DNA from 3 places in the Tatumella citrea genome. Region 1 is predicted to be linked to each of the others. Evidence: predicted binding sites of a transcription regulator. Region 1 holds the regulator's gene; each other region holds the start of a gene.

Region 1 (7,626 bases):
ATATTCTACCGAATAGCCACGGCTGAATAATTCACCGAGATATTCACGGAATACTGTTGAATACAGTTTGTTGCCTTTAAAGGTCCGGCGGATAAAGAAAGCGCCCAGATGGCGGAAAATCGGCCCGGCAGGCCAGAAGTTCAGGTTAATCCCGGCCGCAATATGCGGAGGTACCAGCCCCTGATGATACAGCACATAGGAAAGCAGCAGGTAATCCATATGGCTGCGATGGCAGGGCACATAGACCAGTTCATGACCGTCCTGAGCCAGCTGGCGAATGCGTTCGCCACCGCTGACATTAATGCCTTTATACAACCGACTCCACAGCCAGCCCATTACACGGTCTGTGATACGAATGGCTTCATAGGTAAAATCAGCAGCAATCTCTTCCATCATGGCCACTGCATTTTTCTGTGCCATATCGTAGGAGATTTTCTTACTGCGAGCCTCATCTTCCACGGCTTTGGCAATGGCTTTGGATTGCAGCAATTTATTGAACAGATCCTGACGAGCAGGCAGGCGTGGGCCTACCGCTGCCAACCGCTGGCGGGAAAAATGGATATGCGCCACCCGGGATAATTTATGGGCAATGGTCTGATCTGTGCCATGCTCATCCGCCATCTGTCGCAGAGAGACTTTTGGCGAAAAGCGCACAAAGCTGTCGCGGCCGAGCCACAGGATAGCGAAGAATTTCTGTATTCCGTTCAGCTCGCGCAGCAGCGGGGTATTTCCGCCCTGAATCTCTTTACCTGGCGCACGACCGAACATCACTGATACCGGAACCAGCTGAACATCCAGTGCCGGATTATTGCGGTGCAAATCCAGGTAATCATGGAATATTTTGACGGTTTCCTGATTCGGGGTGAAATAGGGCAGCAACCGTGGCCCGTCATGGATAAACACATGACGTGGCAGGAAATGACCATCTATCTCAACAGGCAGCAATGGATCAGGCAGATCATGCTTCAGGCACTGCTCCCGCATCGCCAGGAGATCGGCTTTGGAATCATACGGAAATACATAGATAATAGGACGCGTGGGATCCAGACCCAGTTCGGAGACAGGGTCTCCCGGTATCACCTTGCTGTTAACCAGCAAAGATAATGGAAAACTCAGTAATTTATAATAAAGTTTACGCCAACCTGACATAGACAAATCTGCAGCCTCTTATGTTAGCAAAGCGGCGCAAGCATACCAGAAACTGCAAAGAATATCTGTGAGGATGCAAGTAAACATGTCTGAGAATGACGGAAATTTTATCACGAAAAGGAGTAACCCCTGATGGCGGGTACAACAGCAGGATGGCGGCGGGTAATTAAAGCGGCAGGCTACTCGTGGCAAGGATTGCGGGCAGCATGGAAACACGAAGCCGCCTTTCGCCAGGAAACTGTGCTTGCTGTCGTGGCGGTGATTATTGCTGCCTGTCTGAAGATAGACACGGTATCGCGTATTCTGTTGATTGGTTCAGTAGTACTGGTGATTATTGTTGAAATTCTGAATAGTGCTATTGAGGCGGTCGTAGACCGTTTCGGACCGGAGCTCCATCCTTTATCTGGTCGGGCAAAAGATATGGGCTCCGCGGCGGTGTTTATCGCTTTACTGTTGGCAGCCTTTGTCTGGGTTTCAGTATTGTGGCAGTGGTGGTGAGTGGTGGAATAGTAACCGACAGTTGTTTGTTTTATGACGGTTTTTAGTTTTCATTTCCCAAATACCTGTATATACTCACAGCGACTGTATAAACAACCAGGGGGCGGGATGAAAGCATTAACCAGCAGGCAGCAGCAGGTCTATGACCTGATTCGCGACCATATTCAACAGACAGGGATGCCACCGACTCGCGCTGAGATTGCTTCCCGACTGGGATTTCGCTCCCCTAATGCTGCTGAGGAGCATCTGAAAGCTCTGGCCCGCAAAGGCGTGATTGAGATTGTTTCAGGTGCCTCACGTGGCATCCGGTTATTGATGGAAGAAGAGACAACCGAAGGACTGCCACTGATTGGACGGGTTGCGGCAGGTGAGCCACTGCTGGCTGAGCAGCATATTGAAAGCCATTTTCAGGTGGATCCGGCCCTGTTTAAGCCAGCGGCTGATTTCCTGCTGAGAGTCAGCGGTACATCGATGAAAGACATTGGTATTATGGACGGTGATCTGCTGGCTGTTCATAAAACCCAGGATGTGCGAAACGGTCAGGTAGTGGTTGCCAGAATCGACGATGAAGTCACGGTTAAACGCTGGAAAAAGCAGGGTAATACCGTACATCTTCTGCCGGAAAACAGTGAGTTTTCCCCTATTGTTGTCGATGTCCGTGAACAAAACCTGACGGTAGAAGGCCTTGCTGTTGGTGTTATTCGCAACGGTGAATGGCTGTAAACTACAGTCATCTGTTCCGGTATCCGGTTTTTCGGCCGGTACTGTAATCCCGGCCATGCGGGGCGTTCTGAAATAGCGACCCCGGGCCCGAAATTTTCGGGCCTGCCTGTCTTAGTCAGTTTTCTGTGAAATAACCTATTCCCCGTCGCCGTATTCAGCTGCAGGATAATCCATGTCTTTTTTTAACCGTACCGATAAACAGCTCTGGCGACTGGCGTTGCCAATGATTCTGTCGAATATCTCCGTACCGTTGTTGGGACTGGTTGATACTGCAGTCATTGGTCATCTGAACAGTGCGGTGTATCTGGGTGGAGTTGCAGTAGCAACCACCATTACCAGCTTTCTGTTTATGTTATTACTTTTCCTGCGAATGAGTACCACGGGGCTGACGGCTCAGGCCTGGGGTGGAAAAAATAACCCGGCGCTGGTCCGTGCACTGGTGCAACCGATGATTGTCAGCCTGCTGGCAGGTGTGCTGTTTTTATTGTTTCGGCAGCCGCTTAGCCATCTTGCCACTCTGGTTATCGGTGGGGATCCGGCTATTTTGCAGCAGGCTCGCGAATTTATTGATGTTCGCTGGCTAAGCGCACCGGCGACTTTTGCTAACCTGGTTATTCTGGGATGGTTGCTGGGTGTTCAGTATGCCAGAGCACCTGTCATTCTGTTGGTCGCGGGGAATCTGGTAAATATTATTCTGGAGTTGTTGCTGGTTCTGCATCTGCACATGGGGGTGCGGGGCGCGGCCGGGGCAACAGTGATTGCCGAATATGTGACATTGCTGACTGGTATGGTGCTGGTGTGGCGGGTGCTTAACCGTCAGGGAATTCAGCTGCGTTCATTACCGGGCGGTTGGCGGGGAGACATCAAACGGGTACTGGGCCTGAACCGTGATATTTTGCTGCGTTCATTGCTGCTGCAGATCTGTTTTGCCTCGCTGACGATGACAGGAGCCAGACTGGGAGGCGACATTGTCGCGGTGAACGCCTTGCTGATGATGTTTCTGTCGTTTACCTCCTATGCGCTCGATGGATTTGCTTACGCAGTAGAGGCAGTTTCTGGTGAGGCCTATGGCGCCCGGCAATCAGGGCGGTTACCGGAAGTCTGGCATGCTTCCTGCCGTCAGGCCGGGATCGTGGCTGTGGCATTCTCACTGATTTATGCACTGGCCGGACCCTATATTGTCAATATGTTGACATCCTTACCCTCGCTACGGCAACTGGCCGATCACTATCTGATCTGGCAGGTTATTTTACCAATCGCAGGGGTAGGATGTTATCTGCTGGACGGTTTATTTGTTGGTGCTACCCGCGGTAAAGAGATGCGGAACAGTATGGCGGTAGCTGCTGTAGGTTTTGGCCTGACGCTGTGCACCATCCCCTGGCTGGGAAATCACGGAGTATGGCTGGCTTTGTGTGTGTTTATGCTGCTGCGCGGGATCACTTTGTGGCGACGCTGGAATTACCATCAGCGCCATCAGAGCTGGTTTGCTCCCTGAGAAACGTCAACGGGTGACTAACGTCCGGGGCGCTTTTTTGTTTCAGTAGTATGATCATGCTGGCAATGGTCCGGGGTCTCACAGGCCGCAATTTCTGCGCATTTTTCGCATAAGCCATGCACTTCTATGACCGTATGACGCAGCGCAAATCCCGCCAGTTTAGCCTGGGTACCAATCAGCTTTTCTACGCCTTCAGCATGCCGTTCACTGACCGAAGCACAATGGTCGCAAATTAACATCACCGAAGTGTGAGATGGGTGTTCAAAATGCGGGCAGACCACGTAACTGTTGTTGGAGGCCACCCGGTGAATAAAACCCTGCTCCAGCAGGAAATCCAGTGCGCGGTAGACTGTTGGGGGTTTAGCCTGCGGTTCACTAATCCGTAGTTTATCCAGCAGATCATAAGCACTGATCGCACCATACTGTTCAGCCATCAGACGTAAAACTTCAGCACGCTGGGTCGTCATACGCACCCCACGCTTCATGCAAAGGTTCTGCGCCTCAGCAAGAATTTGTGCAGGAAGTTGGTTTTGCATGATAGCTTTCTCCGACAAATGGTCTCCGATAATGCGCTATCTTAGCATGACTGGCATTTTAATGTTGATGATGTGTGTCGGGAGCAGCAACCTTTAGGCACCGGAAAGCCATATCGCTGCCAGCTTCATCATCTGCAGCATTAGCTATTTCGCTCTGCGATAAACAGCACTCTGCATATATAAACGGATAAACATAAATTTTATTTTCTTACTTAAAGAATAATTGCGCAGATAAGCCAGCAGGCAGCTTCTGACGGTATGTAGCTGTTTGTCAGAAAGGTGGAACTGATTTTTTCCAGCTAATTCTTTGATTCGTTTAAAACATTTTTCCATGACCAGCGCGAGCAGCGGGTGCTGACGCCGTGAATATCGGGTTTTAAGCGATTTATAAATCTCCATAACTGCAATCAGATCATTGATATCTTTACTGTTTACATGGGTTGACAGACTACCCTCCCGCACCCGGTAATTGACCAGTGGGATCTTAATCCGGGCAACGCTTGACGACGACAAATAGCACAACGGGATAGCTGCAATATCTTCGTAGATTAGCCCCTCAGGAAACTGAATGTTGTTGTTAGTCAGTAATGATCTTTTGTAAATTCTTGACCATGTGAACCATTTCGCCTGCCTGAATACCGGAATCAGGGAATCAGTCTCACCGCCATTAACGTTCTCTGTTGGCAGAGATGAACAACTGAAATATTCCGGGGAGCCTGTGTTTCGAATGATATTGGCATCGAATTCCACCAGATCAGCAGAAGAGTGTTTTATTTTCTTATTAAAGATATCGAAAAAATATTCGGTATAGCTATCATCTGAGTCAAGAAAAGAGACCCATGCTCCTGAACTGGCATTTAACCCGGCATTTCTGGCTGCAGAAATTCCTTTATTTTCCTGATCGATAATATGGATCTTTTTATTTTGATAACCAGCAATAGTAGTCACTATTTTCTCGCGGGTATCATCGGTAGAGCCATCATTAACAATAATAAGTTCGGCAGTGTCGTCCATATACCGGAGAACAGAAGAAAGACACTCTTCAATATACATTCCAACGTTATAGCAAGGTACAATAATACTTAATTCTATAGTCATTCTGGTGGCTTACGATAAGAAATGCTGTCTGGCAAAAGGGTATGCCTTTGCAGATTTCAGGTCAATGAAATTTAACTAATGCTTTCGGTTTCCATTCAGTTTACCAAAGAAAATTCGGCAGTGTTGTGGCTAAATAATAGCCAGTTTATTTACTGTCAGGCAGATGCTAAGTTAACTTAACTGACTAACTATTATCATGGTAATTGTTTCTTTTGCTAATTATAGCTGCCGGATTATCAGAATATTTTTATTAGTCATTAATAAAAAGCCTCAATATTATTTTTCGGCTGAACCCCGGCTTAGCTTCTGTGATATGCCGTTGTACGATTATATTCTGAAGCAGAAAAACTATTATGATTTACGTCGGAATAAATTAAAAATGTCGGTTTTGCCTTACCCGGTTTATTTCGTCAGACAGGGTAGAATTTCAGGAGGGGGAGAGAGAGGTGCAATAACTGGTGGTTGTACCGATGGATTGCTGAGATCCAGTCTGCTTTTTAGTTGGCGGACCTGACGTTAATTTATGCTATTATCCTGCCCCTGATCACAATCCACAGCAATTTAACGATGATTTCATGAATATTCAGACCGACACTCCTTTGGCCCGGGCTCCGCAACAGCAGGATAGCGCGAGTGCAGTTTTTCAGGCTGATCGCTTCTCAGTAGCCCCAATGCTCGACTGGACTGATCGGCATTGCCGCTATTTCCATCGTAAGCTGACAGCTGAGACGCTGTTGTACACCGAAATGGTGACTACCGGTGCGATTATCCATGGCAAAGGGGATTACCTCGCTTTTTCTCAGGAAGAGCAGCCCGTTGCACTGCAACTCGGCGGCAGTGATCCGCTGGCATTAGCGGAGTGTGCCCGACTGGCAGAACAGCGGGGCTACAGCGAGATTAACCTGAATGTCGGGTGCCCGTCTGATCGGGTACAGAATGGTCGTTTCGGGGCTTGCCTGATGGCTGAAGCAGAGCTGGTGGCCCGCTGTATTAAAGCGATGCGTGAGGTCGTGACTATTCCGGTGACGGTGAAAACCCGTATCGGGATCGATGAGCAGGACAGCTACCAGTTCCTTTGTGATTTTATCGGTACCGTGGCTGAGCAAGGTGACTGTGGTTCCTTTACTCTTCATGCCCGTAAAGCCTGGCTTTCAGGTCTGAGCCCGAAACAGAACCGTGAAATACCACCGCTGGATTACCCACGGGTTTATCAGCTTAAACGCGATTTCCCACATCTGCGGATGGGAATCAATGGCGGAATAAAGACCCTGGAAGAAGCAAAGGTCCATTTGCAGTATATGGATGGTGTGATGATGGGGCGTGAAGCCTATCAGAATCCCGGCTTGCTGGCTCAGGTCGATCAGCAAATTTTTGGTGCGGCAACTCCGGTGCCTGACTCTGCAGAGGTCGTTCGCTCAATGTATCCTTATATTGAAGCTGAACTCAGTCAGGGAACTTACCTCGGACACATTACCCGCCATATGCTGGGGCTGTTCCAGGGAATTCCGGGAGCAAGACAATGGCGTCGCCATTTAAGTGAAAATGCACATAAACCAGGTGCTGATGTTCGCGTAGTTGAGCAGGCACTGGCGCTGGTGGCAGAACGTTGATCATTTGCCGGAGATTTTCCGGCAAATATAAACTGATTTTCACACCACTCTTTAGTTATTTTCACCACTCCAGCTGAATATCTGATTTATTTTATTAATAAATTTCAGCGGGTTATGTTTTTTACTGGCTGGCACGATTCTTGTAATACTCCCTGCAGTCTGAAAATAGTCATTATTCGCTGAGGAGTGGATCATGGAATTATTATTTGTCGCCGGCTTTTTTGTTATGTTGCTGTTGACCGGTGTGTCGGTGATCGGTGTTCTGGCTGCCTTGCTGGTCGGTACCGTGGTAATGCTGCTATCTGGTTTCCTGTTTATCGCCCTGAAATTACTGCCCTGGCTATTACTGGCGGTAGCGGTTGCGTGGGTCTGGCAGACGTTTGGTCGTTCCCGTCCGGAGCGAGCAGCAAACCAGCGTTTTGACAAAACCATGTCAAAAATCAACAGGATGAACCAACGCTGGTAACCAATAAATGAACCGCAGAGATTTCACCGGCAATCTCCGGAAATGTGAAAC
Region 2 (7,626 bases), 1.6 Mb from region 1:
GGCAGGTTATAAAACAGCACATAACCAATACGCCCGCCCAGGAAAACCCCAAGGAAACCAGCATACAGTAGGTTTTCGACTTCATTTTTGGTCCAGCCACTGCCTGGCTTATTAGCCCGACGTCCCGCCAGCCACATGGCAAAAATGAAACCGATAAGGTACATCAGACCGTACCAGTGAAGCGAAACCGGACCAACAGAAAAAATCACCGGGTCAAATTTAGGAAAAGCAAGATAGCCGTTAGTCATCTTTCACCATTATTCTTTCTATCTGAAAGCCTGCCGTCACGGGGGTTCCCGGGAGCCAGACAGTAAAGAGGTGCGCATGATAGCACAGCCTCTCTGCCGGTGTGATCAGCAAATGTAAACATGGATGAGTGGTCAGCGCCCGCCACGGATTAAACCACCCAGACCGCGTCGCTCCATAAAAACCACCACCTGATAACGGACTTCACTGGCGGTACTGGCCTGTAGCACCTGCTCAGCCAGCTGTTCCGTTTCAGTGCAATCCAGGTGACGTAACAGATACTTAACCCGCGGTACGTTTTTACCGTTCATGCTTAAATGACGGAAGCCCATGCCAACCAGCAATGCCACGCACATCGGATCTCCGGCCATTTCACCGCACAGACTCATCGGCAGATTATGCCGCCGGGCTTCTGAACTGATGTGATACAACGCCTGCAGAACCGACGGATGCAAAGGGTCGTACAGATTAGCCACGCGGGTGTTGTTACGATCAACTGCCAGCAAATACTGAGTCAGGTCGTTACTGCCTACTGAAATAAAATCAACGCTTCGGGCAACCTGAGGGATCAGAAATACCATTGAGGGTACTTCAATCATGATGCCAATCTTTGGACGAGGGATCACATAACCCAGCATCTCTTCAACTTCATGACCTGCCCGCTCAATCAGTTTACGGGCATCGTCTATCTCATCAATGCTGGTCACCATCGGCAACAGGATATTCAGGTTACCGGAGGCCGCATTCGCCCTTAACATGGCCCTGACCTGTACCAGAAAGATCTCCGGCTGGTCCAGCGTCAGGCGAATTCCCCGCCAGCCCAGACTCGGGTTCTCTTCACTAATTGGCATATAAGGCAGCTGTTTATCCGCGCCAATATCCAGAGTTCGCAGAGTCACTGACTTATTATTAAATAGCTGCAACATGCCCTGATACTGAGAGACCTGTTCTTCTTCCGAAGGAAAACCACTTTGCAGCATAAACGGCACTTCGGTTCGGTACAGGCCAACCCCGTCAACCCAACTGTTCAGTGCCTGTTCCAGTTCAGCACTGAGACCGGCATTTAGCAGAATCTCGATGTTTTCACCGCTTTTCAGCTCACCGGGTTGTTCCACCACCGCTTCGGCAGTTTTACTCAGAGCATTCTCTTCCCGGATTAACCGTTGATACTCTTTGATGAGGATCGGTTCCGGATCGACCAGTAACTCACCACGATAACCATCAACAATCAGCAGATGTTTGTTCAGCTGATCCGGGCGAATATCTGCCCCCATCACTGCCGGTATGCCCATTGCACGTGTGAGGATCGCAGCATGAGAGTTAGCAGCACCATCACGCACCACCACTCCCGCCAGACGTTCCGGCGGCACTTCTGCCAGTGCAGTTGCTGTCAGTTCATCAGCCACCAGCACAAAGCGTTCCGGCCAGGCGTTGGTGCCCTGCAGGCTGTCATCAAGATGAAACAGCAGACGCTGTCCCAGTTCTCGGATATCTCCACTGCGTTCACGCAGGTAGGCATCTTTCAGGTCGGCAAACTGTCCGGCGTACTGTTCGATCACCGTTTTCACTGCCCATTCCGCGACAGATCCACGGTCGATTTCCGCCAGCAGATCTTTCTTCAGGCGTGGATCACTGAGCAGGTGGGAATAGAGATCGAAAATTGCGGCGCTTTCTTTCTGCACACTGGTGGTAAAACGTTTACTGTAACGGCGAAACTCATCACCGGATTCACTAATGGCCAGCAGTAAACGTTCTTTTTCCTGGGCGATATCCAGCGTTGAAGCCTGACTTACCTGATCCAGGGTTGGCTGAATATGATCCACCCAGCCGGGTGCCACCGCCACTCCCGGAGAAGCAGCAATCGCCCGGATACGGCTTTGGCGAAATACCCCAAACAACTGTCCGACCTGGGACTGAGAAAGTAACGTACCCACCTGAGTGGCCAGGGTCATAAGGAACGACTCTTCGGTTTCATCAAAAGAGCGCAGCTCCCGCTGCTGTACGACCAACACCCCCATGACCTGACGGCGGTTGATAATAGGCGCCCCGAGGAACGAACGGTAGTTTTCCTCTTTTACCGACGGAATAATTTTAAAACTGGGGTGGCTTTGGGCATCGGCAAGGTTAATCGGCTCGGCAAGCCGACCGACCAGCCCGACAATTCCCTCATCCAGGGCAAGAGTAATGGTACGGCCCCGCGGCTTTTTCAGGCCGCGGGTCGCCATCAGGTAATAGCACTGACGCTCATGGTCGGCCAGATAAACCGAACAGACTTCAGTTTCCATCACACGGCAAATTTCGTGGACCAGAATTTCCAGTGCCTCATTTAACCGGGAGGCACTGGCAACCTTTTCGACAATATCGCGCAACTGAGTGAGCATCAGCGGCATGCTCTATCCTCTTTTTCTTCTGCCTGAGGGTTGACTGCGTTGCAGTGAATTTTCCGCGACAGACATCACGACAGTAGCAAACTCCTTCATCACACGGCGATAAACATCCCGTTTGAAAGAAACAACCTGCCGGACCGGATACCAGAAACTTACCCAGCGCCAGCCATCAAATTCGGGCGTACTGCTTCCCTGTACATTGATGGCGCCATCATGACTTTGCAGCTGTAACAGAAACCATTTTTGTTTCTGGCCGATACACACCGGCCGGGTATCCCAACGCACCAAACGTTTGGGCAACTTGTAACGTAGCCAGTTACGGGTCGAGGCGATAATGCGTACATCTTTACGATGCAACCCGACTTCTTCGAACAATTCGCGATACATCGCCTGTTCCGGGGTTTCACCAGGGTTGATTCCTCCCTGAGGAAACTGCCAGGAATGTTGTCCAAACCGCCTGGCCCACAGAACCTGTCCTTGCCTGTTACAGATCACAATCCCAACATTCGGGCGGTAGCCATCATCATCGATCACCAGACTACCTCAAAGCTATCTTCAGATAGCCTGATTGTTTCATACTCCTTACAGGCGGTAAACCATTGGCTGATGGGCTTTCAGTATAATAATTCCGGGATAACTCACAATTTTTCGCCAAGTTATAAACAGAGGAAGCCATTAACGGGCAATTTTATGCACCTTTTCTGTGGATAGCTTTGTGAAGAACGCGGGAATTCCCTGAATAATACAGTAGAGAAATGCAACTTACCTCATGAAAATATAAAAATATAAACCATATATAACAATAAGTTAAAAATGATATTTCGGTTAAAAAATGGCAAAAAACTTATCCGGTATAAAGAGCACTTAACTCACTGAGCAAATTTTAGCCACCGACATTTTTATCCACAGTTTATGGTGATATGTTGTCCACGAGAGCAAAAAAATGGCACTTGCTGGCAAAGTCAAGGCTGTAAATCGAACCAGTAGTCCGCTTAATTCACAGTTATCCCATTTTTCTGTGGATAACAGGGCGTATAATCCTGTTTATTATTGATGACAACGGGGTATAAACCCCGGCACATGATGCTTGTCACACAAATATCCGGATAAAAAAACACGGTTAATCATGCTATTATCTGGTTTATCCCCTGCAATTTTGCCTGTGAATGATTCACAAATTAAAGCCGGGTACTTTTTAACCAGCCTCAGGAGTTTTATGAACTACCCTTCCTCCCCATACGGAGTTCCGGAAAATGAGCAGGCGCTGATGCAACGGGCTTATGCGCTGGCAGGCCAGACGCTGGAAGAACTGGCTGCTTCACTGGCTATTCGTGTCCCGGCAGATCTGAGGCGTGATAAAGGCTGGATAGGCACATTAATCGAACTTCATCTGGGTGCCAGTGCCGGTAGTAAAGCCGAGCAGGATTTTGCTCATCTGGGAATTGAGCTGAAAACCATCCCGGTGGACCAGCTTGGTCGCCCACTGGAAACCACTTTTGTTTGCGTTGCCCCGCTGACAGGTAACAGTGGCGTTGACTGGCAACACAGCCATCTTCGGCATAAGCTGTCGCGCGTATTGTGGATTCCGGTGGAAGGTACCCGTACCATTCCTCTGAAGCAGCGCAGAATTGGTAGCCCGCTATTATGGAGCCCCTCAGAACAGGAAGATAAAATGCTGCAGGCGGACTGGGAGGAACTGATGGATATGATTGTGTTGGGTGAGGTGGATAAAATCACTGCACGCCATGGTCAGTACCTGCAAATTCGCCCTAAAGCAGCGAACAGCAAAGCCCTGACCGGGGGCATTGGCCCGCAAGGACAACCAGTGATGACCTTACCGCGCGGTTTCTATCTGAAAAAAACATTTACCGGCCCTCTGCTGGCCCGTCATTTTTTACTTTAGTCACAGAATGCAGCCCGGTTATACTCCTCGTTTAGCTTTCGTTTAGGATTAATGTGAGTATGTTCGAGTGGATTGCGGACCCCAATGCCTGGCTGGCGCTAGGGACACTGATTGTTCTTGAAGTTGTCCTTGGCATCGACAATATTATTTTTCTTTCTCTGGTTGTTTCTAAACTTCCGGAACATCAGCAAAACCGGGCCCGGCGTTTAGGGCTGATGGCGGCAATGATGATGCGACTGGCGTTGCTGGCATCCATCGCCTGGGTTGTTCGTCTGACTACTCCGCTGTTTACGCTGCTAAATCATGATTTTTCTGCCAGAGATCTGATCCTGCTGGCCGGTGGTTTATTTCTGATCTGGAAATCTGCGAAAGAGATCCATGAAACGATCGAAGGTGATGAGGAAGCACCACAAAGCCGTGTCCATTCCTTTATCGGTGCAATTATCCAAATCATGCTGCTGGATATTATCTTTAGCCTGGATTCGGTGATTACTGCTGTCGGATTATCAGACCATCTGTTTATTATGATGGCTGCCGTGGTGATTGCTGTGATGATGATGATGTTTGCTGCCAGAGCAATTGGGGAATTTGTAGAACGTCATCAGACAATAAAAATGCTGGCACTGGCATTTTTGATTCTGGTCGGTTTTACCCTGATGCTGGAAAGCTTTTCAATACATGTTCCGAAAGGCTACATCTACTTTGCGATGTTCTTCTCAATGGGTGTCGAATTACTCAATTTATTACGGGGTAAGAAAAAGTCCCATTAAGTTCCCGGATAACAGTGTGTCCGGCGGTTAACAGAAGAAAAACCCGCTGTTTTCTGCCGGATCGTTCGCTGTACATATTTAGTTACCGCTTTTTACCCGTTTATTTCTCAATTCAGACCTGTCCGGTTTGTTTACCCTGCATAAATCATTTATACCAAGAGTAATGATAATAAAACTGTCGGGGAACAGAATGAAAAATCTGAGAAAAACCGCCTTATGTGGCATTTTGCTGGGAAGCGCACTCTTAGCAGGTTGCAGCAGCCACTATGTCATGGCAACCAAAGATGGTCGGATGATCATGACCGACGGTAAACCTAAAATAGATAAAGATACCGGTCTGGTGCAATATACTGATGAAGCGGGTAATCAAATCCAGATTAACGGGGACGAAATCTCCGGTATTATCGAACGCTGAGTTGTAACTCCCGAATTATCCCCAAAGACTGCTGCCCTGAATTATGACTGTCTGATAAGACAGTCATAATGGTATAGCGGCACAGTATTGCCATATGTTTAATCATCCTGCTCCCCGGTAAGAAGGGTTTTATTCGTTTTTCCGGCTCAACGTGGTTTGTCTGTATTCTGACAGCAAAAAGTCAGGAACCCGAAATATCAGTCACTGATGATTTCGCTGCCTGCTGACGGCGGTGAAACACGGGGGAACTCTGGCTGGTCTGGACTTGCGTCGGGTGCCAGTGTAGATTTCCCCTTACCCATCATGACAACCATGACAAAAAGGAAACCAGCTATGCTCTATCATCGCATTCCCCATAGTTCGCTGGAAGTGAGTCAGCTGGGCCTGGGTACCATGACCTTCGGCGAGCAAAACAGTGAAGCCGATGCACATGCCCAATTAGATTATGCCCTCAGCCAGGGAATCAATCTGGTAGATACCGCCGAGATGTATCCGGTTCCTCCCCGTCCGGAAACTCAGGGGCTGACCGAAAAATATATTGGCAGCTGGCTGAAAAAAACTGGCAACCGCGACAAAATCATCCTGGCCAGTAAAGTTGCCGGGCCAGCCAGAGGCAACAATGCGCAGATTCGCCCCGGCCAGGCGGTTGACCGTAAAAATATCCGCGCAGCACTGGATGCCAGCCTGCAACGGCTAAATACCGATTACCTCGATTTATATCAGATCCACTGGCCACAACGTCCTGCGAACTTTTTTGGCAAACTGGGTTACCAGTACACCGAAGAAAATGTCCCGGTAACGCTGCTGGAAACTCTGGAAGCCTTATCTGAGCAGGTACGGGCAGGGAAAATCAGATATATCGGAGTGTCGAATGAAACCCCCTGGGGAGTAATGCGTTATCTGCAACTGGCAGAAAAACATGAACTGCCACGCATTGTCAGCATCCAGAATCCCTACAGCCTGTTGAATCGTAGTTTTGAAGTCGGGCTGGCAGAAATTAGCCAGTATGAAGGGGTGGAATTACTCGCCTATTCATCACTCGGGTTCGGCACACTAAGCGGTAAATACCTGAACGGTCAGCAACCTGCTAATGCCAGAAATACCCTGTTCAGCCGGTTTACCCGTTACTCCGGAGAACAGTCTGCCGGGGCTGTAGCCGCTTATGTTGCGCTGGCACAACAGCATGGACTGGACCCGTCGCAGATGGCTCTGGCGTTTGTCCGCCAGCAACCTTTTGTCGCCAGTACGTTGCTTGGCGCTACTACCCTGCAACAGCTAAAGATTAATATTGATAGTTTTAATCTGACGCTGGATGAAGAACTGATGCAGCAACTGGAAGCGATTCATCGTCGCTATACCTACCCGGCACCATAACGGGCTGTTGGTTGCCGCGGCTTGTGCCGCGGCAGATTACTGCTGTTGCTGACGTGGATGCTGGCGTTGCCGGGTCCATTGCCAGAACCATAAACCGACGATAGCCAGTGCAAACAGAGTACCAAAGGCAATCCCCGTAAATACCGCAGAAGCACCAAGCCGTACGGCCAGCGTGTAAATAGCCAGCATCACCAGCATGGCGACATTTTCACCCAGATTTTGCACCGCTATTGCCGGTCCTGCTCCCACAGAAGCCTGACCACGCACCTGCAGCAAGGCATTTAACGGCACAACAAACAGCCCGCCGCAAATACCGAGCACGATTAACCAGAAACCACCACTGTACAGATGCTGCGTCAGGGTGAACGCTACCACCACCAGCCCCACCAGAATTCCGGCTGGCATACATCTTCGGGTATGCTTCAGAGATATCAGTTTTTCCGCCAGCAATGCTCCGCCAACAATACCAATGGCGACCATCGCATTCAGTATTGTCGGGGTTTTATTATCAACAATCCCCAAAGCCACCGG
Region 3 (7,626 bases), 2.1 Mb from region 1:
AGAGGTTTTGCCGCTACCGGCCCCGGCCAGTACCAGCAGATTATCCTCTCCGTTAATCACTGCCCGGCACTGGGCCGGGTTAAGAGGAGAAGATTCAACCGTTTCAAAGAAGTCCTGATAACGTTCCAGAATCTCCTCTGTCCACTGGCGATTTCGCTCGTTACGCTGCTGTTCAGTGGAATTCAGCCAGCTCAGGCAAAACTGCCATAATGGCAGACACTGTTCAAATTCGGGGATACGTTCATGGGGAAGCGGTAAAGCTGAGAATTTTTGCTCAATTTTCTCGCGAAAACCACGAATGTCACTGCGGGTAAGCCAGCTATCACGCTGTACCTGACTCAGCAGATACTGCTGCAGTTCACTGAGGACCTGATAACAAACATCCGCCATTTGCTGGCTCCAATGTTGCCAGGATTGCAGCAGATAGTGATAAAACTGCTGAGTTTCCTGCCATTCGGTGCCATGCAGCCTGACAACTTTGTCTTCCGGAAGCTGAAATTCCAGTTCTCCCCAAACCACCCCTCGTTTACACTGAATACCGAGTAACTGATTAAAAGGTATAATATATTCATGGCGGTCGCCACTGACTTCAACACCTGCAGGCAACAGGCGAACCCGGTTGTAAGGATGCTGTGCCAGCCGTTTGCCCATTGAAGTTGCTTTAAGTTCCATGCTTCACGCCATTATCAATACCATGCTTAAGTAACAGTTTAACTGTGAGTCACTGAGTGCTCCAGACAAAAAACAACGTTACACTATGCATTATGAGTCACACAGATAAAAGGAGCCCTGACATATGCGGACTGTGCTGAATATACTGAATTTTATCCTGGGTGGATTTGCCACAACACTGGCCTGGTTACTGACCACTCTGATCACCATTGTTCTGGTTTTTACTCTGCCCCTGACTCGTTCCTGCTGGGAGATTACTCGTTTATCTCTGTTCCCCTTCGGTAATGAAGCGGTCCATGTGGATTTGCTGCGTCCGGAAAACAAAAGCTCGCTGCGTAACTCCGGCGGGACGCTGTTAAATATTTTCTGGTTCATTTTTTTTGGATGGTGGCTATGCCTGGCCCACATTTCGGCCGGAATAGTCCAGTGCATTACCATTATCGGCATTCCGGTCGGTATTGCTAATTTCAAGATTGCTGCGATTGCTTTATGGCCGGTGGGTCGTCGGGTTGTCTCTGTTGAAGAAGCAAAATATGCCCGCGAGAATGCGGCCCGCAGGCGTTTTTAAGGAAAACAGAATTAATGAAGTTTGGTTCGGGTTTACTCAACGGCTGGCGTACGTTTTTAATGAATAAACTATGGCGCGATCCGGTCAGAATTTTTATCGCAATGACCGGATGCGTGATACTTTCCTGGTCATTGCAGAATATCACCTGGACCATTCCCCTGATTCTTGGTGTGGTTGCAGCTGCTCTTACCGATATCGATGATCGCTTAACCGGGCGGCTGCGTAATATGAGCATTACACTCGGTTGTTTTTGTCTGGCGACGGTTTCGGTTGAGCTGTTATTCCCACATCCCTGGCTGTTTTTCTTCGGTCTCGCCATCTCCAGCTGGCTCTATATTTTATTAGGAGCCCTGGGTCAACGCTATGCCACCATTGCGTTCGGTGCATTGCTGATGGCTATTTACACCATGCTGGGTATCCACTTATTCAGCCTGTGGTACCTGCAACCTCTCCTGCTGCTTAGCGGTGCTCTTTGGTACTATCTGCTGACTATGCTGATGCATCTGTTGTTCCCTGTACAACCAGTCCAGGAACAACTTGCTCAGACCTACAACCAGTTAGCAGGTTATCTGGATGCAAAAGCAAATCTGTTTGACCCTGATGCAGAGGCAACAGATGATCCGTCATTAATCCAGGCTGCCCTGGTTAACAGCCAACTGGTTTCGCAGTTTAATCTGACCAAAACTGCTATTCAGAGCCGGCTAAGCGGCGAGCGCGCAGCCCGTAATAGTCGTCGTTCATTGCTCTATTATTTTGCAGCTCAGGAAATTCATGAACGGGCCAACTCATCGCACATTCAGTACCATCAGTTGCGTAATGAGTGGCGATACAGCGAAATTTTATTCCGTTTTCAGCGCCTGATGCACATGCAGGCTGGTGCCTGCCGTCAGGTCGCTCATTCCGTGATTATGAAGCAGCCATATCATCATGACTCCCGGTTTGAACGGGCATTCTTCCATCTGCAACAAGCGTTGGATCGCCTGGCGCTTCACTCACCGGGAGACCCTCAGTCACGGGGCTTACACTGGTTATTGCGTAATCTGAAAGCGATAGATGACCAGTTGATCTCTATTGCTTCGGAACAGCTACTGAATAATTTATGGCTGAACAGTGATACGCATCTTTCACAGGAAGGGCTAACTGGCTGGCAGGACGTCAGGGTTCGTCTGACCCGCCATCTGAGCCCAAAATCGGCTCTGTTTCGTCATGCGGTTCGCGTGTCAGTGGTTCTGTGTGTCGGTTATGCGTTTATTATGCTGACCGGTATGGACCGGGGCTACTGGATATTACTGACCAGTTTATTCGTCTGCCAGCCAAACTACGCAGCAACCAAAAAGCGTCTGGCTCTGCGAATCATTGGTACTCTTGCCGGAATTATTATCGGCCTGCCGGTGCTGTGGCTGGTCCCCTCTATCCAGGGCCAGCTGATTTTGATAGTTATCAGCGGAGTCTTGTTTTTTGCCTTCCGGCTTATTCAGTATGCACAGGCAACAATATTTATCACCTTACTGGCGCTACTCAGCTTCAATCTGTTAGGTGAAGGTTTTGATGTCGCTTTACCCAGAATTATAGACACACTCATCGGTTGTGCTCTTTCCTGGATGGCTGTTGCCTGGATTTTCCCGGACTGGCGCTATCGTCAGTTACCTGACGTGATTAACAAAGCACTGGCTGCGAATAACAGATATCTGGACGCAATTCTCGAGCAATATCACGAGGGTAAAGATAATCGTATGTCCTATCGTGTTGCCCGCAGGGATGCGCACAATGCTGATGCGGAACTGGCACTGGTTATTTCTAATCTGAACAGTGGAAATGACCTGACTTTACCAGTCAAGGATCTGGCGTTCAGAGTGCTATGCCTCAATCACAGTTTCCTCAGTTACATCTCAGCATTAGGGGCCCACAGGGAAAAGACCGGACGAGAGGACTTATTGCAGTTATTGGACGATACCGTCAGCCTGTCAGAAAACATTGTGCAAACAACCCCTGACAGCGAGCAGCAGATTACCGAAAAGCTGCATGTTCTGATTAAAGAGATGAACAATATTGAAGCCAATCCGGAAAGCCGGGAGCCGGTGATGCTACAACAGATTGGCTTGTTACTGAAAGTGCTCCCTGATCTTATCAGCATCAGGAAGGAGTTGAAGGCCCTTTAGTCCCTTTACGCAGGGTAATTATCGGACTCTGAGTAAATTGCTGATACCAGTGTTTAAGCTCATCTCTGACCTCTCTGGCCAGCACTTCCTGGTGCTGTCCAGAGATTGCGCCTTGTAATGCGTACAATGTTTTCAGACCAAGATGGCGATTTTTACTTCTGAGCCTCGCCCAACATTGTTTGGCACCCAGATCACGTAACCGGCTCACCGTGGTGACTCCAACTTCAATCAGTAACATTTCCAGGCGAATACTCAGATTAGGCAAATCTTTAAGCCGTTGGCAGTTGAGTTGTGCTTCACGCAAGGCTCTGGCTTCATTCAGGGATCCCCGGGATAGGGCCAGCAGATCATCGGTGTGGTGCCAGAGTCTGGAATCTACTTTAAAGTAATTCAGGCTAATACATTGCCCACGTTTGTGGAAAATAAATGGCTGTAATGCGCGTTGTTGCAGGTAACGCTGCATAGTTTCGCTCGCCCGCAAATACAGCTCACCATCACTCACCAGTGCAAACACAATCTTTTCCACTGATAAGGAGTACCCACCAAACTGGGTACGTGACTGAATTTCGCCGAGTTCAGCCAACTGTTTCTTCGATTCTTCAACACGTTGAACGGATATATTCATCGCGAACCTCCCTGGTTCAGGCAATGGAACAGATGCCAATAAAATAATATTTATCAACATGTTGGAAGGTAAACAAAAGCTATTAGATGTTCAATGTATAAATCACGGTTTGGTGAGTTAGTTTCAGATTCTGCGAACTGTTTTCAGAAAAATGATTGATCTTTGTTCATAACAGGAATACTGTATATCCATACAGTTTATTGCGGATGGGTAAAAAAATGCGTACTCAGCTACTGAAATCAGAGACTTTTAACGTTCACCGTCACTCAGCCCCCTCTTCTGAGGCTTGCGGCTGCATCAGTGAGCTAAGTTATCATGCACAGCATCCTGCCCTGCTGAACAGTTTACTGCTACCTTTATTGAAGCAACTCAGTGAACAGTCACGCTGGCAGCTCTGGCTGACCCCGGCTCATAAACTAAACCGCCACTGGCTGCAGCAATCAGGCTTGCCACTGGATAAAAGCATGCAGGTGCCGTCACTCACCACTGAAGGGGGTGTCAGAGCAATGGCCAAAGCACTTCGCTCAGGTAATTTTAGTGTGGTTGTTGCCTGGTTGCCCGGACATTTGACAGCCGCTGAACGCGAAGAACTCGAACAGGCAGCAAAAGAGGGTCGTACTCTTGGTTTGATTATGCGGGAAGAAAATGACTTTAATTATTCCGGCAGACAGGAAAATCGATTGAAAATTCAGTCTCCCTTACTACATTGAGCTAAAATAAGATTTTTCCCAGGAAAAATTGCGTGAAGAAAAATAAATTACTGATGCCGCGCGACATTCCTGAGCCAACAATGGTTTAAGGCCAATTTGTGATGGGTTTGTTGAGCAGAGTTCAGTTTTAAATGTAACAAACTGTGTACGTTTTGCTGTTTTTTTACTGTACAACATCATATCCTACTTGTAACTTTCTAATCTCGTTGTAGACTTTAGCTCGCCAGGGTGCTCAATAATCTCCTTTTTGGCAGAGTAAAAATCGAGCGATATAACCCGGCGAAGGATTACAACCAAGAGCAACATTTATGCTCATTGCCTATTTTGGATGATAACGAGGCGCAAAATGAAAAAGACAGCTATCGCAATTGCAGTGGCACTGGCAGGTTTCGCTACCGTAGCGCAGGCCGCACCGAAAGATAACACCTGGTACACCGGTGGTAAACTGGGCTGGTCTCAGTACCACGATACCGGGTTCTACGGTAACAACTACGACGTCAGTAACGCTCCTAAGAAAAACCAGCTGGGTGCCGGTGCATTCGTTGGCTATCAGGCAAACCAGTACCTGGGCTTTGAACTGGGTTATGACTGGTTAGGCCGCATGCCTTACGGTTCAACTAACCACGGTGCTTTCAAAGCACAGGGCGTTCAGTTAGCAGCTAAACTGAGCTACCCAATCATGGACGATCTGGACGTGTATACCCGTCTGGGCGGCATGGTATGGCGTGCAGACAGCAAAGACTACCGCAATGGTTACTCTGACCACGATACCGGTGTTTCTCCACTGGCAGCAGTTGGTGTTGAATACGCAATCACTCAGAACTGGGCAACCCGTCTGGATTACCAGTGGGTTAACAACATCGGTGATGCACAGACCGTTGGTGCACGTCCTGATAACTCAATGCTGAGTGTTGGTGTTTCTTACCGTTTCGGTCAGGATGATGCTCCAGCCCCTGTTGCAGCTCCGGCACCAGCTCCGGCCCCGGTTGTTGAAACCAAACACTTTACTCTGAAATCAGACGTACTGTTTAACTTCAACAAAGCAACTCTGAAACCAAGCGGCCAGCAGGCTCTGGATCAGCTGTACACCCAGCTGAGCTCTGTAGATCCTAAAGATGGTTCTGTTGTTGTTCTGGGCTTCACCGACCGTATCGGTTCAGCACAATACAACCAGAAACTGTCTGAGCAGCGCGCACAGTCTGTTGTTAACTACCTGATTTCTAAAGGTATCCCTTCTAACAAAATCTCTGCACAAGGTATGGGTAAATCTGACCCAGTTACCGGTAGCACCTGTGACAACGTGAAAGGCCGTGCTGCCCTGATCGATTGCCTGGGTCCAGACCGTCGTGTTGAGATCGAAGTTAAAGGTATCAAAGACGTTGTTACTCAGCCACAGGGCTAATAAGTAACAGCGTAAAAAAACCCCGCCTAAGCGGGGTTTTTTATTGGTGGCGGTAAAGCAACCCGCCTGAACATAATGATAGCTGTCAGCCTATTTACTCTCAGAACCCTGCCCGAGAATTGATTGCAGATCCTGCTTCAGTGAAGACATCTGCGAAGCATATTTTTCTTTCCTTTCCGCATCCTCAATCAACTGAACAATCGTTTCTGACAATGTATTGTTGCGACGCTGTGCCAGCCCCGCCAGTCGTTGCCATACCAGGTATTCGAGATCGATTGATTTCTTGCGGGTATGCTGGTGCTCCGCGTTAAAATGCCTTTTCCTGCGAGCCCTGATAGTTTGCTTCATCCGGTTAAACAACACCGGATTCATATGTTGTTCAATCCAGCCAGCAATCTCTCCGGGCCGGTGTTCAAGAGTGATCAGTATTCTCACCGCTTCTTCCGCAGCACTCTGTTCCGGATATCGGGTGATGGCTTCACCTTCCCTGTGCTTTTTCACCAGGTACTTCCATTTCCAGCCGGACTCCAGATTCTCAAGTTGCAGATATTTCATCGGGGTCTCATCATCTTCAGGTATCAGAATAAGAATAACAGTTTTTTTCGCCGCTGTAGTAAGGATTACTTTAGCCTATTCTGTGCTGTACGCCTATCAAAGCACGCTGTTTCATCCCCTTATTTCCTGTATAATCGTCGCTTTCTTTACACCGGATAAATGCGATTACTTTGATCAGCTCTCAACTTTCCTGGCAAGCCCTGCAGCCGGATACCAGCCAATATGAGGCTGCTTTCTCCCGGCCGTCCGATGATGATGACGATATTCAGGCATCTGTACAGCCCCGTTTAATGAACGCTTTGGCCTATTTAGACAGTCAGACCCTAATGACAGTGCTGATGGTACGTAGTCAGGAAAATACTGACTATCTTTCCCGAATTGCCTCCGCCTGTATGGCGGTGTCTGAATCCGATCCAGAGAATCCTGCTGTTGCCCAAGGTTGGAATTACCAGCAACAGACTGACGGTAGTTATTTACTTGCGGAAGCCCCGGCAGACCAGGCATTATTCTGCCAGCAATCCGGGATTTATTTCAGTGAATGGGTCGAATGCAGCGAATTGTTCGGAGTTGTTCGCCAACAGGGTAACAAACTGGTTCCTGAGCCTGGCTTACTCCATCAGGCTAACGGAGGGACACTGATCCTTTCCGTTCGAACCCTGCTTGAACAACCTCTGATGTGGTTGCGCCTCAAAAAATACCTTACCAACGGTTCTTTTGAATGGGTTCCGGCTGATGAACGTAAGCCCTTCCCTTTTGCTTTGCCAGCCTTGCCTCTGAATGTAAAACTGATCCTGTGTGGCGATCGTGATGCTCTGGCAGCGTTTCAGGAATCGGAGCCTGAACTGATGGAGAATGCTCTTTATAGCGAATTTGAAGAGCAGTGGCGTATCCACGATGATGAAGATATGACGCTATGGTGTGAGTGGGTAAGAACC

The links. The regulator LexA, encoded in region 1, represses DNA repair genes until DNA is damaged. The targets are predictions, from matches to a motif close to TNCTGTATGTACATACAGNA.
Region 2: the regulator LexA is predicted to act here: its motif matches at 3,600-3,619, upstream of mutH (DNA mismatch repair endonuclease MutH).
Region 3: the regulator LexA is predicted to act here: its motif matches at 4,203-4,222, upstream of sulA (SOS-induced cell division inhibitor SulA).

The regions. Positions count from the first base shown of each region.
Region 1 is NZ_CP015579.1:3,857,277-3,864,902, reverse strand. It holds gene plsB (glycerol-3-phosphate 1-O-acyltransferase PlsB) at 1-1,149, opposite strand, end outside; gene A7K98_RS18320 (diacylglycerol kinase) at 1,282-1,647, shown strand; gene lexA (transcriptional repressor LexA) at 1,756-2,370, shown strand; gene dinF (MATE family efflux transporter DinF) at 2,543-3,865, shown strand; gene zur (zinc uptake transcriptional repressor Zur) at 3,883-4,401, opposite strand; gene A7K98_RS18300 (glycosyltransferase family 2 protein) at 4,546-5,499, opposite strand; gene dusA (tRNA dihydrouridine(20/20a) synthase DusA) at 6,171-7,109, shown strand; gene pspG (envelope stress response protein PspG) at 7,300-7,575, shown strand.
Region 2 is NZ_CP015579.1:950,988-958,613, reverse strand. It holds gene lgt (prolipoprotein diacylglyceryl transferase) at 1-248, opposite strand, end outside; gene ptsP (phosphoenolpyruvate--protein phosphotransferase) at 381-2,627, opposite strand; gene rppH (RNA pyrophosphohydrolase) at 2,640-3,167, opposite strand; gene mutH (DNA mismatch repair endonuclease MutH) at 3,850-4,536, shown strand; gene A7K98_RS04510 (TerC family protein) at 4,596-5,306, shown strand; gene A7K98_RS04505 (YgdI/YgdR family lipoprotein) at 5,497-5,721, shown strand; gene A7K98_RS04500 (NADP(H)-dependent aldo-keto reductase) at 6,055-7,095, shown strand; gene lplT (lysophospholipid transporter LplT) at 7,132-7,626, opposite strand, start outside.
Region 3 is NZ_CP015579.1:1,489,727-1,497,352, reverse strand. It holds gene helD (DNA helicase IV) at 1-672, opposite strand, end outside; gene A7K98_RS07085 (YccF domain-containing protein) at 797-1,240, shown strand; gene yccS (YccS family putative transporter) at 1,255-3,399, shown strand; gene A7K98_RS07075 (TfoX/Sxy family DNA transformation protein) at 3,374-4,024, opposite strand; gene sulA (SOS-induced cell division inhibitor SulA) at 4,243-4,734, shown strand; gene ompA (porin OmpA) at 5,081-6,136, shown strand; gene matP (macrodomain Ter protein MatP) at 6,227-6,691, opposite strand; gene A7K98_RS07055 (AAA family ATPase) at 6,862-7,626, shown strand, end outside.